DNA from 2 places in the Lactiplantibacillus sp. 30.2.29 genome. Region 1 is predicted to be linked to the other one. Evidence: riboswitches for the same ligand, from Rfam matches in the RefSeq annotation. Region 1 holds a riboswitch; the other holds the start of a gene.
What was found. A riboswitch is a leader RNA that binds a small molecule or an ion and turns the genes downstream of it on or off. The one in region 1 is predicted to bind preQ1.
Positions count from the first base shown of each region.

Region 2: linked by a shared signal. The riboswitch ahead of KGF65_RS10350 (nucleoside hydrolase) and the one ahead of KGF65_RS05855 (QueT transporter family protein) in region 1 are both predicted to bind preQ1.

Region 1 covers NZ_JAGYGU010000008.1:22,925-30,787, reverse strand. Annotated here, with positions in the region: gene argJ (bifunctional glutamate N-acetyltransferase/amino-acid acetyltransferase ArgJ) at 97-1,305, shown strand; gene argB (acetylglutamate kinase) at 1,324-2,070, shown strand; gene KGF65_RS05865 (acetylornithine transaminase) at 2,067-3,224, shown strand; gene argF (ornithine carbamoyltransferase) at 3,229-4,251, shown strand; PreQ1 riboswitch class I at 4,308-4,352, shown strand; gene KGF65_RS05855 (QueT transporter family protein) at 4,361-4,867, shown strand; gene KGF65_RS05850 (peptide ABC transporter substrate-binding protein) at 5,911-7,533, opposite strand; gene KGF65_RS05845 (proline iminopeptidase-family hydrolase) at 7,549-7,863, opposite strand, start outside.
Region 2 covers NZ_JAGYGU010000016.1:63,517-71,379, reverse strand. Annotated here, with positions in the region: gene KGF65_RS10365 (ABC transporter permease) at 1-910, shown strand, start outside; gene KGF65_RS10360 (ABC transporter ATP-binding protein) at 926-1,603, shown strand; gene KGF65_RS10355 (ECF transporter S component) at 2,587-3,138, opposite strand; gene KGF65_RS10350 (nucleoside hydrolase) at 3,126-4,115, opposite strand; PreQ1 riboswitch class I at 4,136-4,180, opposite strand; gene KGF65_RS10345 (dihydrofolate reductase family protein) at 4,436-4,975, shown strand; gene KGF65_RS10340 (cation:proton antiporter) at 5,075-6,241, opposite strand; gene KGF65_RS10335 (YitT family protein) at 6,443-7,144, shown strand; gene KGF65_RS10330 (AEC family transporter) at 7,213-7,863, shown strand, end outside.

The sequences.
Region 1 (7,863 bases):
ATGACCCTAGTTTTATGACTCTTGGATGCATGACTCGTCGTTCTATGACCCGTAGTTTCCATGTCCGGTAGTTCCATAAGAGAGGAAGTTATTCAGATGCAAGTTTTAACGAATACGAAATTTGAAACGGTCGCTTTTCAGTGGCCGAATGGGTTTTACAGTGATGGCATTCATATTGGGCTACGTCGGCATAAGAAAGATTTCGGCTGGTTGTTTTCAAAAGTGCCTGCCAGTGCGGCTGGAACGTATACCACGAACCAGTTTCAGGCGGCACCTACTAAGCTGACCAAGCAGATGATCGACCACAATCATCAGTTACAGGGCTTATTGTTGAACAGCGCCATCGCCAATTCCTGTACCGGTGCGCAGGGCTGGCAAAATGCCTTGCAAGAACAAACTTGGCTAGCCAATAAACTAGCCGTTGCCCCTGACTTGATTGGCGTGGCTTCGACCGGATTGATTGGGGCTCAGCTACCGATGGATAAAATTCAAAATGGCTTACCACAGTTGACACCGACTAAGAGCGATGCCGTGACCTACGCCGTTTTGACGACCGACAAACATCCGAAAACCGTCTGTGTGCAGTGTGAATTGAGTGGCCATTTAGTGACGCTGACCGGATTTGCCAAGGGGTCCGGGATGATTCATCCGAAGATGGCCACGATGCTCGGCTTTGTCACGACTGATGCCCAGGTAGATGGCGACGTGCTCCAAAGCATGTTAAGTACCAACGTGGATTCGACCTTTAACCAAATCACGGTCGATGGCGATACCTCTACCAATGACATGGTCGTAACGATGGCCAACGGGTTAGCCGACAATCCTAGCTTAGAACCCGGGACCACCGACTATGACATTTTTAATCAAGCCTTGCATTATGTCTTGGGGCAACTCGCCAAACAAATTGCGGCGGACGGTGAAGGGGCGACCAAGTTAGTCGAATGTAACGTGACCCACGCGGCCTCGGATGAAGATGGTCAAAAGATTGCCAAGGCCATCGTGGGTTCCAACCTCGTGAAGGCCGCCATCTTTGGCGAAGACCCGAACTGGGGCCGGATCATCAGTACGATTGGCGCGACCGATGCAGACATTGACATCGACACGGTCGATATTGAAATGAATGGGATTCCACTAGTTCAGGACAGTTTAGCGGTTGACTTTGACCTAGCCGCCGTTCAAGGGACCTTGCATGACAGTCAAATCATGATTGACGTCGATTTGCACCATGGCACGGCCAGTGGACAGGCGTGGGGCTGTGACCTGACTTACAACTATGTCAAAATCAACGCCAGCTACCATACTTAAACGGAGGTCTGTCACATGATGCAAAAGTTAATCGTAATTAAAATTGGCGGGCAGGCGATCCACCAACTACAACCAACGTTTTTTACCCAGTTACAGCACTGGCGCGACCAAGATTATCAACTACTGATCGTACATGGCGGCGGCCCAATGATTACGCAGCTGACGGATGAATTGGCCCTGCCAGTCAAAAAAGTCAACGGCTTACGCGTCACGGATGCCGCTACCCTTAATTTGACCAAACTAGCGCTGTTAGGGGATGCGCAACCCGCATTGCTGAGCCAACTCAGTCAACATGGACTACCAGTACTTGGACTGAATGCTGCCGACAATCAATTGTTGACGGGGGAACTCGTCGATTACCAACAGTTGGGCTATGTTGGCCGCATCACGGCAGTCGACGACAACCAGCTCAGTCATCTGTTGGCTCACCACATTGGCGTTTTGGCACCTCTGGCCCTTACAGAAAATGGGCAATGGTTGAATGTTAATGCCGATATGGCGGCGACGGTTCTAGCACAACAGTTACACGCAGAAAAATTAGTCTTGTTGACGGATGTTCCCGGCATCATGCACCATGGCAATTTGATGACGTCACTTTCGCCTCATCAGGCCCAGCGATTGATTCAAACGGCCGTTATCACGGCGGGCATGCAACCCAAAGTACGGGCGGCAATCGCCGCAATTCAGACCGGTGTCAAGCAGGCAGTCATTACGAATGCCATTGATCGTCCCGGTACAGCAATTATTCAGGAGGTGGCCGTATGACCATGCAACACGTTTTTCCAACTTACCAACGGTTCCCATTTGTGATTGAAGACGGTCAAGGCGTTCACTTGACGGACAATCACGGCAACACATACTTAGATTTCACGGCCGGTATCGGGGTCTGTAACTTTGGCTACCATCAACCCCAGATTCAACAAGCGGTCGCTGAGCAATTGACGCATATCTGGCATACGCCAAATCTCTATGAAAATGACTTGCAGGACCAAGTCGCCGGCTTATTGACCCACGGTGAAGACCGGTTGGTGTATTTTGCCAATTCCGGGACCGAGGCCAACGAAGCGGCGCTCAAACTCGCCCGCAAATATACGGGTAAGACTAATATCTTAGCCTTCCAACATTCCTTTCACGGCCGGACTTATGGTGCGATGTCGATGACGGGCAATCCCCACATTCAAGCCGGTTACGCGCCATTGGTCCCAGGAATTAGTTTTGCCCCTTACAACGATGAGGCGGCACTAGCACAAATCACTCCGGACTTAGCAGCGGTCATTCTAGAAGTCGTCCAAGGTGAGGGTGGCGTCTACACGGGTGAACAAGCCTGGTTACAACACGTTAATGCGAAATGTCAGGCAACCGGCGTCTTACTGATTATTGATGAAGTTCAGACGGGCATCGGCCGGACCGGTTACCGGATGGCGTATGAAGGCTACGGCCTGGACCCCGACATTTATACGGTTGCGAAGGGGTTAGCAAACGGGATTCCGGTTGGCGCAATGGTTGGCCGCAAGCAATTCGCGAGCGCGTTTGGTCCGGGTAGCCATGGCTCGACTTTTGCGGGCAACGCCCTCGCAATGGCGGCCGCAAACAGTGTTTTGACGCAATTGACCCCCGAGTTGTTAGCGGAAGTTCGTGACCACGCCGCAACCTTGTGGCACGCGCTTGAGACTCAGGTGGCCCCATTACCAGCCGTCAAACAATTGACGGGTAAAGGTTTGATGGTCGGGATTCATTTGGACGAGCAGCTGCCCGTCAGCCAGGTCATCACCCAATTACAAGCAGCCGGGTTATTGACACTATCGGCTGGGGATAATACGTTACGCCTATTGCCACCGATCGTGATGCAACCCGACGACTTATTAGCCGGAGTTGCCACGATTACGCAAGTCTTATCAGCTTTAACGACGGAGGTTTAAACCCATGAATAATCATTTTCAAGGTCAGTCATTTTTAAAAGAAATCGACTTTACACCCGCAGAATTGACCTATCTGATCGATTTTGCGAGCCATTTAAAAGCGCTCAAAGCCCAACATATTCCGCATCCTTATTTACAAGGTAAGAATATCGCGTTGCTCTTTGAGAAGACTTCGACACGGACGCGCTCGGCTTTTACGGTCGCAGCTAATGACCTGGGCGCGCATCCTGAATTTCTCGGTAAAAACGATATTCAGTTTGGCACTAAGGAATCGGTCGTTGATACGGCCAAAGTGCTCGGCTCAATGTATGACGGCATCGAGTTTCGGGGCTTCAAACAGGCTACTGTCGAGGACTTAGCGCAATATAGCGGCGTACCGGTATGGAACGGTCTAACGGATGACTGGCATCCGACCCAGATTTTAGCCGACTTTTTAACGCTCAAAGAACACTTCGGACATTTAAAAGGACTGACACTAGCGTACGTTGGTGACGGCCGCAATAATATGGCCAACAGTTTGTTAGTCGCTGGTGCCATGCTCGGTATCAATATGGCAATCGGCGCACCCGCAGCACTCCAGCCGGATGCCCACGTGACCGCGTTAGCACAACAGTATGCGCAAGCCGCCGGAAGCACCGTCGTGATCACGGCCGACCCGCAGCAGGCCGTGGCCCAAGCAGATGCCTTGTATACGGATGTCTGGGTCTCCATGGGTGAACAGGTCGATTATGGCGCACGAATCAAACAACTCTTGCCATTTCAAATTAACGCCGACCTGCTAGCGGCAACTGGCAAGGACACGACCATCGTCATGCACTGTTTACCAGCACTCCATGACCATCAGACTGATCTCGGTGCCAAACTCGGTGAACAATACCAGCTTGCGGCGTTTGAAATCACCGACGACGTCTTCCAAAGCAAGCAATCGGTCGTCTTCGAGGAGGCCGCCAACCGAATGCCCGCAATCAAGGCAGTCATGGCCGCAACTTTGGGCGATCTATTTATTCCCGACAGCATTTTTGCCTAGCTGGCTTGCGGGAAAGCTGAGGGCGTGCTACGATAATATTCGCTTTGTTTCATAATTAATACGTGGTTCGTAACCATCCCACGTTAAAAAACTAGGAGGAATCAAGCGGATGACGCAATCCAAAATTCGACCATGGATCATTAATGCCCTGGTCGCTGCAATGTATGTCGTACTATGTCTCGGTCCCGCAGCCTTCAGTCTGGCCTCGGGTGCCATCCAATTTCGGGTCTCAGAAGGCCTGAATCATTTGGCAGTCTTCAATCGCAAGTATATTTGGGGCATCGTTGCCGGGGTGATTTTATTCGACGCCTTTGGCCCAGGTGCCAGCCTACTTAACGTCTTATTCGGTGGCGGCCAATCCTTACTGGCCTTACTGATTTTGACTTGGCTCGCGCCTAAGTTGAAGACGGTGTGGCAGCGGATGTTACTGAACATCTTCCTCTTCACCGTCTCGATGTTCATGATTGCCATCATGATCACCATGATGAGCAGCGGCGTCGCATTCTGGCCAACGTACCTTACGACCGCATTATCCGAATTAATTATCATGAGTATTACCGCACCAATTATGTATAGCTTAGATCGCATCTTACACTTTAGTGACCGGATCCAATAGGTTAACTCGTGTCTAGATGACCTAAAAGACCGTTACAATACCGATTCATGTCGGTGATTGTAACGGTCTTTTTGAGTTGGATTGAGGATTGGAGCAAGGGCAACGTCGAAATCAAAGTCAAAATCAAAGTCAAAAGCGGCCAGCTGTGACCCGCTGGAAACGAGGCGAGTTAGCGTAAACCTGATTTGATAGTCGCGTCCTACACCGGCCTCCAGGAATTTCTGACAATGCTGGAACGCGATGGACACAGATTTAAGCCGACAAGCCCACGTCTTAAATACTGGTCTTCCACTAACCAAGCACAAAACGCTTGCTAAGTGGAATTTTATCGCTGAGCATTGTCAGAAACACCTTCCGGCCGGGGATCCTATTCGAAAGGCTGACGTGTGCGGACCTAACTTTTGATGAACTAGTCGTTGATTCTTAGTAACGAGTCATTTAGCATCAAACTCTAAGGTTAGTCTGAAGCGATCCCTAAGCTGTCATACGCTTCTTTCGATTTGATCAACCGTCAATATTACTGAACATTGTTGGTATTTTCCTTTTCGACTGAGATGGCCAAGTCCGAGATTTTACATGATTGGCGATGCTATCAGCTAGCCTCAAGACTGATTTTTTGTTGGGACTAGTTGATAATATTCATCCATTTTCTCAGTATTTAACTGTCATAATCATTAGCGATGCTGATTTAAAGTCTGTTTGAAGGAACAGTCTCCCAATATTCAGTGGACAATTGTGCTAAATTAAGTGGTTGCTCATCCGCCATTCGAGCGGGTTCCCGACTGGAGGGGCTGGCGGACAATGCTCAAGGGCGAAATTCTTCTTGTCCGGGTGGTCTTCCCGGGCTAGAAGAAGACTCGTATTTGAAATTGCGCAGTGGTCTTCTGCGTGAGTTCAAATCGATGTCCGCCCTGTTCCAGCGTTGTCAGCCGGCCCCGGAAGTCGGAATAAGGCGCGCATCGGCTGACGAACAGGACGCCAACTTGTCATGATTTAACCATGAATCATGACAAGTTAACTAGCACAATGCGTTACTTAAACAATTATTTGAAATACGCCCGAGTATAGTCGTTCTCGCCAACGGAATGGTAGCTTACGCCTTTCAAATTGGAATTAACGAGATGACTTTCCGTCATGTTATACAGTGGCACCACCGCAGCGGTTTGGTTCAGCCGATTAGCAGCCGTTCGCATGTTTTTCCAGTAAGCAGTTGTGTTCGTTGCATTTTGATTGTGCGCGGCACTAATTTGTTGGTTGAAGACGGTATCGTCATAGTGACCGTAGTTTTGCGGGTTGTTCTTAGTTAGGATGTCGAAGAACGAGACTGGGTCCGCGTAGTCCGCTAGCCACAGCGTATAAGTCATATCATAATTGCCAGAGGTGACGGCATCTCCGGATGACTTGGACGGCACCGCTGAAACGGTAACTTTGGCATTGTTTAAATGCTGCTTGACCGCTGCCTGAACGAATTGGTCAATGTTTTTGGCAACCGTCGTGTCATCGCTGACCAACTTCAAGGTGACTGAAGACCGGCCGAGTTGCTTCAATCCTTTGTTCCATAGGGCTTGGGCCTTCTTAACGTTATAGCGATAGCTACTCTGCGTTTCTGTACCAAAATCCTTGTTCGTGGTTGGGTCAGTCGTGAGACCAGGTGTCACGTAATTATAAGCAGGCGTCGAACCATCACTGAGCACGTTTTTCGTCAGCGTCTTCTTATTGAGTACGAGATTCAAGGCCTGCCGCAAGTACTTGTTATTGAGGGCCCGATTCTTCTGCATGTTCAAGCGTAAGTAATAAGTGCCGGCTTTGCTGACATGTTTGAGGTGACTATCATTTTGGACGCCTTGAGCCGTGACGCCGGTAACAGTCGCATCGTCTAGTTTACCTTGTGAAAATAGGTTGTGGGCAGTCGTTGAATCCTTGACGACCTGCATCGTCATCTTGTTGAGTTTGATTGATTGTTTGTCATAATAATATGTATTTTTTAGCAAATTCCAGGAATCGTTGGTGCCGTTCCAACCGCTAACTGTAAACGGACCATTATAAGCCATTTTAGCGCTGCTAGTGCCGTAATCCTTGCCATACTTGGAGACGACTTGATGGTCTTGCGGGAAGAACGCCGGCATCGTCAGCATTTTGCTAAGATAAGGCATCGCATGACTGAGTGTTACGCGTAAGGTGTGTTTGTTAACTGCGGTGACACCGAGCGTTTTGGTTGATTTGTGACCCGCTGAAATCTGGGCAGCATTCTTGATCCCTTCATAAATGTAACTATAGCCAGAAGTGGAAGTTGAACTGACCGACCGACGCCAAGCGGTGACGAAATCTGCAGCGGTAACGGGGTGACCGTTACTCCATTTAGCTGATTTCCTTAAATGGAACGTGTAGGTTTTACCGTGATTGGTAGGCTTAACGACTTTAGTTGCCATCGCACCTACGACTTGATTATGGGCATTCATCCGGTAGAGGCCTTCCATGGATTGTTGCAGCACGTTCCATTGGGTCAGCGTCGCGGTATTAGATGTGTCCAAGGAAGTCAGCTCCGTATCTTGCATTAAGTGTAACGTTTTTTGCGTGGTTGTCGTATTCGCATGGGCACGTCCGCAGGCGGCTAAGGGGGCGACTAATAACAAGCAACTCGCAATGACCATTGTCTTCATTTTCATATGCACACCTCCAAATTAATATGCCGTGAATTGGTCAGCTTCAACATCATGCAAATATTGATGCAAGTTGTGGAAGAACGCTGCCGGGTTATCGACGCTGTGACAATGACCGCCATCCGGTGTGAGTGTCAGCCGAGCGTGTGGAAGTGTTTGCTGCATGCGCCGGGCGACATTTAGCGGCATCGTGTCGTATTCGCCAAAGGTCAACAAAGTTGGGACGGTGATTTGATGGAGATTTTTCCGTTGGTCCCAACCATTTAGTGCACCGACCATCACGAATTCATTATTACCTTGAAAGTAATTGTAAACGGGCGTTGCAAGTGTCGATAC
Region 2 (7,863 bases), on a different contig from region 1:
GACCGTGTACTTGAATAAAGACGCGAACCAGACCCTCTCTGCGTCCCAGCTTAAGTTGGCGGATCAAAAGCACCTGACCGGCGATGATATCGCGCCACTAGCCAGTTTGTCCGGAACACTTCGGACCACCAACAACCGACTCAAGACAACTGCCAGTGCCTTTGGAACGACCCGCGACAGTTTCCTGATGCCTAAGGTCCTGACCGGCCATAAAATCAATGGTAAAAACCAACTACTGATTTCTGCCGCACTCAAGGATAAGGGCTACCACCTCGGGCAAAAAGTCCGCATTGGGACGACCGACCATTACGTCACAATCGTCGGAACCTTTAAAGCCAGCACTTACAGTATTGCACCAACCGTTTATACCGATGTTGCGACGCTAAACCGGCTCAAAGGCAATCCCGTGATGAGTGGTGACCAACAACCCGTCAATGCGTTCGTCACCAAGAAGAGTCACTTCAAGAACTCAAAACACGGCGACATGCAACGATTGAGCATCGCGACCTTCATTGAAAAACTGCCTGGCTACAGTGCGGAACAACTGACACTTAACACGATGATCTACTTCTTGTTCGTGATTGCTTTGGCCGTCATCGGGATTTTCATGTTCGTTTTGACCTTGCAAAAACAAGCCTTGTTCGGTGTCTTAAAGGTCCAAGGTATCGGAACCAAGCACATTTTAGCCGCCTTACTCACGCAAAGCGTTGCGATGGCCATCATTGGTATCGGGATTGGCTTATTGATAACGGTTGGTCTCGCCCAAATCATGCCGGCTGGTTTACCGTTCGCCATTGATTGGCCACAATTCGGTATCTACAGCATCGCGCTACTCTTAGCGGCCGTGGTCGGCGCCCTGCTTTCATGGCGGACCGTTGCTAAAATCGACCCAGTCGTCGCCATTGGATAAGGAGGAATCGTTAACATGACACAACCAGTCTTAGCTTTAAAAAATATCAATAAACAATTCGGTCACGGTCATACGGCAGTCAACGCCCTAACTGACGCCAACTTCGAAGTCAGTGCTGGACAATTTGTGGCCATCATCGGGCCATCCGGTTCCGGTAAGTCGACCTTCTTGACGATTGCGGCCGGCCTCCAAACGCCAACCAGCGGGCAAGTCGTTTTAAACGGCCAGCCACTGACCAATCAGACCGAGAAACAACGACTCGCCTACCGGTTTAACGAAATTGGCTTTATTCTGCAAAGCTCCAACCTGATTCCGTTTCTCACCGTCCGTGAGCAGTTCAAATTAGTCGACAAAATGGCAAAACGGAAGTTCAACCAATCAGGTACGGATGAATTACTAGCTGAATTAGCCTTAACTGAGGTCCGCAATGCTTACCCGAGTGACCTCTCCGGTGGTGAACGTCAACGGGTCGCCATCGCCCGCGCACTCTACAACGACCCCAGCGTTATCCTCGCCGACGAACCCACTGCCAGCTTGGATACCCCGCGTTCAATCGACGTGGTCAAACGCCTCGCCACTGAAGCCCACCAACACAACAAGGCGATCGTCATGGTGACCCATGACCAACGTCTCATTGACGACTGCGATGTGGTGTATCAGATTGAAGACGGTAAAATGAGCCGGCGCGATTAGTTGCCGTGCGCTCTTGAAAACCCGTTGTTCACTATGAACACCACATCCGATACTAAACGACGTCTCAATCTGAGGCGTCGTTTTTTGAATACAACGAATTTCATCTGCCTGTTTTTTACTGCCGTCGCTGTCCCAGTTCAATACCGTAAACTTCAATGGCAACTAGTCTTGAATTCAGTTGATAAAATTACCTAATACTTAGAAGAGATTGCCGAAAAAAACGCCAAATTCTCAACTCACCGTGGAGACATCGCCCAAAACCACAAAATCAGACCTCAAAGTGGAGATAAACACCCATTTTGAAGTCTGATTTCACTTTGGAGCGGTGAACGACAAATCAGTAATTTAATCTTTCAGCAGCCACGTTTAGAACTCAAGGTTTTGCTACGTCAAGCGACCAGAGAAAATTCTAACAACTTCAGTTAAGTCGCTCGTCTGATGGCACAAGCAAGAAAGCTTAGCTATCATTAGAAACTAGTCTTATAGTTGACTATCAAAATGACCGCGGCTAAGAATCAACGACTAATTCAATAAAAAGTCGAGTGCGCACACATCTGCCTTTCGAATACCATCCCGGCTGGAAGGTGTTTCTGACAATGCTCAGCGATGAAATTTCACTTAGCAAGCGTCTTTTGCTTGGTTAGTGAAAGACCAGTATTTAAGACGTGGGTTGTCGGCTTAAATCTGTGTCCATCGCGTTCCAGCGTTGTCAGAAATGCCTGGAAGCCGGTGTAGGACGAACAAAACGACAGCTTTACGCTAACTCGCTTTGTTTCCAGCGGTTCTTAGCTGGTAGCACTTGAGCTCCAAAAATAGCACAATTTAATCATATTTAATCCTAATTGATAACAGTCACGCTTTCAATGATGTCGGCACGGATTCTTCACTCGTAATATTGCCGTGCAAAAAAGCCAGCTCAAGTGAGGTCACCCGAACTGGCTGAAGATCATTTTTAGCGATTAATATTTTTATATCAAACGGCTCTAATTAGCTTGTGGTAATTTGTAGCGTAAGGCGCGATACACCAGCGCGACCACGTATACCGTAATAAAACGGTCGAGGTAATCAGTACCCACCTGAATCAAGAACACTGCCAGTGGTTTTGCCATTCCAGTCCCTAATAACAGTTGGACTAGCATGCTGGAACCTGACGACGTGATGCCTTGAAATAGGATCACGGTAATTGCCGTCGACAACAGTGTGCCGGGTAACGAGATGACCGCCGCTAACCACCAGTTAGACCACCATGTTCCCGGTTTGACCCGCCGGTAGAGCAGACCAGCGACTAGCCCCGTCACCAATTGAACTGGCATGAAAAATAGTGAGTATAAATCAGTCGTGGCACCGACGATCACACCCGTCGCACCACCAGCCAGCATCCCACCGAGTGGCCCAAAGACCGCCGCAGCGAGGACCGTGCCAATCGAATCAAGGTAAATCGGTAATTTTAGCATCAGTGCAATGTTACTCCCGACGAAGTTCAAAGCGATGCACAGCGCTAGTAAGGTAATCGTCCGCGTCTTTATTTTTCGCATGGCGTCACCAATTGGTTCAGGACTTGGGTCAAATCAGGCTCGGTCGCCCCGAATACAGTCGTCAGGAATAACCGCCAGAATGCTGGGACATCAACATCCGTCATAATTTCACTATTAGCCGGCGTGTGCCAGAAGTCATGGTCATCGACAATCGACTGACCGCGGGCAACCCCCGTCGTCGCCACCGTCGTATAACTTTCGAAGCCCGCTAAAATGGCCGGGTCAATCATCGCAGCCACGGCTAACGGATCATTGATGACGCAGCCAATCACCCGTTCGTACTGCCAGTGGAAATCAAAATAGAACTTGGTGATTTTTTCGACAAAGGATCCTAGCTCAGGATTGATGTCTTTAATATACGTCAACAAACTCGGCGTTAAGACGATTTTTCGCGTGACATCTAAGCCGACCATTTGAATCGGGACCGGCATTAAATCAAAGACGACTTTGGCCGCATCCGGATCACACCAGAAATTATATTCTGCCACTGGTGAACAATTGCCATGACTGCGATAACTGCCGCCCATCAAGGTAAACTGTTCGACTTGTTCAAATAGTTGCGGGTCACGCTGTAGTACCGTGGCAATATTGGTCAGTGGTCCCAATGCCAGAATTGACGTGGTCGGTGCTTCGGTCAGTGTATCCACAATAAAGGAAACGGCATCCTGAATCGGCCGAACCGCTGTGACTTCCGGAATCTGGCTATTCCCGAGGCCATCATCACCGTGCGTGTCTTGTGCACTGGTGTACGGCACTTCCAGTGGACGGTTGGCGCCTAAGTAGACCGGAATATCCAATCGGTCTGCCAAATCTAAAATTTTGAGGGCGTTTTCTGCCCCGATGTGGGTGGGCACGTTCCCACAAACGATCGTAATCCCAATCACATTAAGTGCCGGTGATTTTAATGCCAGTAATAAAGCTAAACTGTCATCGATTCCGGGATCGCAATCAATAATAACGTTACGAGTTGCATTCATTCTCCTACCTCCGATTACTGAAGTTCTTGGTTTTTTATTCTGGGCAGTTTACGAACCAGACCAGCAGATTGCAAACAATCATGCTGAATTGTATGAAATGCTAGTCCAATTATAGCGGAGACGACCGTAATTGGAAACCACCAAAACAGTACTGTTCACGACATTCAAGTGGTTAGAACGTTTCGCCGGTGCTTGTGCCATTTTCCGCGCCACCCACTCGTCCATTAATTATGCAACTGAACTTTTACCGGAGTTCAGTAAGTGTAGCGCTGGAAAACATGGTACAATGTGACTACTAAAGATAAAGTAGGTGTCGAATCATGCGTAAAGTTCAGTTTTATGGGGCCATTTCAATTGACGGTTACCTTGCGACTAAAGATAATCGTCTCGACTGGTTATTCCAGACGCCCGGCGCTAACGATGCCCCTACCGAAGCGTTCATGCAGCAAGTTGATACGGCCATTATGGGTCGCCATACTTACGAGTACACGATAGAACAAACGACCGATCAGCTCATCAATCCTTACAATCCAGCGACTCGCAACATTGTGATGACGAGCCAGCCGCAACCAGGTGACGAGCGCACGCAATTCACCAACAGCCCGGTTGCAGACATTGTTCAAGACCTCCGACTAGCGCCCGGTCGTAACATCTGGATCGTTGGTGGCGCCGGCGTCTTAATGCCACTACTCGCCGCGGACCTGATTGACGACCTCTACATTCAAATCGCACCGATCATCCTCGGCACTGGCATTCCACTGTTCACTGCCGTGGCGCATCAGCAACGTTTTGAACTGGTCGCGACCAACCACTATGACCAACTCGCTGAAGTCCATTTTCAACGACTGCCAACTGAATAGCATGCAAAAGACCGATTTGGCAATCATCGCCAAACCGGTCTTTTCTTCAAATCCATTTGTATCAATTAACGGCTAATCGGATAACGACTGACCACAGACTCAAGCAGCTGCCTGCCGTTTAACTGCCCCACGCAGGAGCAACGGGGCAATCAAGGTTGTCAGAATAATTGCCGTGATAACTGCCGAATACCGGTCAGCTGACAACAACTTTCCTTGATACCCAATCTGCGCAATAATCAGCGCCATTTCACCCCGCGAGACCATCCCGGCCCCGATTTCATACCCACTCAACCAGTTGAAGCCGGCTAAACGTGCACCAATTCCGGCCCCGAGTAATTTCGTGATGATTGCCGCAATCGTAATCACGACAATGAACCAGAAATCGCTCAAGAAGCCTTTAAATGACATGTTCAAGCCGATGCTGACGAAGAAGACGGGGATGAAGACCGCATTCCCAATCGGCTGGATATGGTCATCAATGACCTCGTGATAATCGGTCTGACCAACTGCAATACCAGCGAAAAATGCCCCAATCACGGCACTCAGGCCAATCATATCGGCTAAATAAGAGAGGCCAAAACAAATCACCAGCGACATCAGCGTAATCGACGTCGGCACTAATAGTGCATTCCCGACCGCCATCAAGTGTGGCACGACCCATTTGACCACGAAGAACAAGGCAATGAAGAACGCCAGCTGAATCGCTAACGACAACCCCAGATTCGTCGAGGCGTGACTCCCTCCACCGCTGACTTCACTACCGAATAGGCTAATCATCAGACTTAAAATCAGCACGGCCAGTACGTCATCCACGACGGCCGCACCCAAAATCGTGGTGCCTTCCTTACCATCGAGTGCGCCAAGTTCTTTCAACACGGCCACAGAAATGGAAACCGACGTCGCCGCAAAGGTCACGCCCAAAAACAAACTTTCAGTGGCATTCAAATGAAACATCTGACTGCACCAATCAATGACGCCGACGGGCAAAATCACCCCCAGCACGGCGACTAACAGGCTGGGACGCCAATATTTTTTTAATAACTGTAAATTACTTTCCAACCCGGCCATGAACATCAAAATGATAACGCCCAGTTCGGCGAAGTCCTTGATGAAACTCGTGGCTGAGACCCAGCCGAGCACAGCGGGACCCAAGACGATACCACTCAATAACTGACCAATCACGGCCGGTAAGCCCATGCGGACACTCAAATGGCCAGCGACCGCGGTCACGATTAAAATTAATGCTAAACTACCAACGTAATCCATAGAACCTCCTAATTCCCAAAAAAGACACGTCAAGAAGCGACTACCCAACCCAAAAGTAGTCCGCATTCTTGAAGTGTCCTTCAACCGTAAAAACTATTCGTGGAACTAGTATAGCATATTTTCATGAGTCTGGCCGTGACAACTGCTCGTGAAAGCGGTTATAATGAGTTTACATTCTGTTAATCGAAAGGTCGCTTCGTCGTGTTGAATATTCCAGATTTTCGTCAACGTTTTGGTTTCTTAATTTTTTCCATCTTACTTAATTCTGCCGCTAATGCTCTGACGATTTCAACTAGTCTCGGGAGTGCGGTCTGGACTGGCTCCAGCGTTAACCTCTCCGACTGGACGCATATCTCACTCGGAACGACACTCCTCTTATACGGCGTGGTCGTCACCATCCTCAATCAACTGTTATTGGGGCATTTTGACCGGCGCCGCTTTATTTCTAATCTCCTATACATCGTGCCGTTTAGCTACCTCGTGCAGTTTATCGGCTATTTCTGGGATTGGCTGAGAATTCCGGCACTCCCACTGATTCCGCGCCTGATTCTCAACGTCTTAGGCTTGTTAGGGGTGGCCGCGGCCGTGTCCATTTATCAACGGTGTAATTTAATTCAACATCCCAACGATGACTTATCGTACATTTTACGGTTCCGGTTCCTCCACGGCTCAGCCATCATCGCGCAATGGACCAGTTATCTGCCACCTCTCGCGATCATCGTCATCTCATTTTTCGCCACTGGACACCTGCGTGCGATCGGGTTCGGTACCGCCTTTGCCCTAATCGCCCAAGGTGCCATCATGGGCTGGTCGGATCACCACGTCTTTCCACACCTCAAGCACCACGTCTTTCCACACCTCAAGCACCACGTCGACGTTGCTCAGGCCCATCACTCCGCTTAAACGCGTATTGACAAACGCCCGTACCAACCCCAATAATGGGACTATTCTAATTTATTGGGGTCATGCACATGAATCTTACGCAACTTACGAGTCAAATTGTTTTGATGTTCATTCTGATGTTGGTCGGACTACTGGTGAATAAGCTCGGCTTTATGCATGCCCAGACTTCGACTGACTTAACGAACATTCTATTGTACATCGTTTCACCCTGCCTGATTATTCAGGCGTTTGAGCAATCGTTCTCGGCGGACCGATTGCAGTTACTGGCACGCGTGATTGTCGGGATTATCATCATTTACATTATTATGATTATTGTGACTCAGCTATTATTCAAACCGGTGGCAGATCCAAATTTGCGGCGCATTATGCGCTACGGTTCCGTTTATTCGAACGCTGGCTTTATGGGCATTCCACTGACCAGCTCACTATTCGGCGCGACCGGTGTCTTCTTCGCGGTCGCATCGCTGGCAGCCTTTAACATTTTCAGTTGGACGCACGGCATTAGCCTGTTTACTGGCCGACAAGGGAACCGCCGTGAAAACTTCAAGCAAATCGTGTTGAATCCCAATATCATTGCCATCGTGGTCGGTTTAATTCTGTTCGTGACGTCATTTCGGTTACCGACCATCGCGAATAGTGCGATTAAATACGTCAGCTCAGTCAACACGCCGCTATCGATGATCGTCATCGGTAATAGCTTGGCGGATGTCAAACTAAAT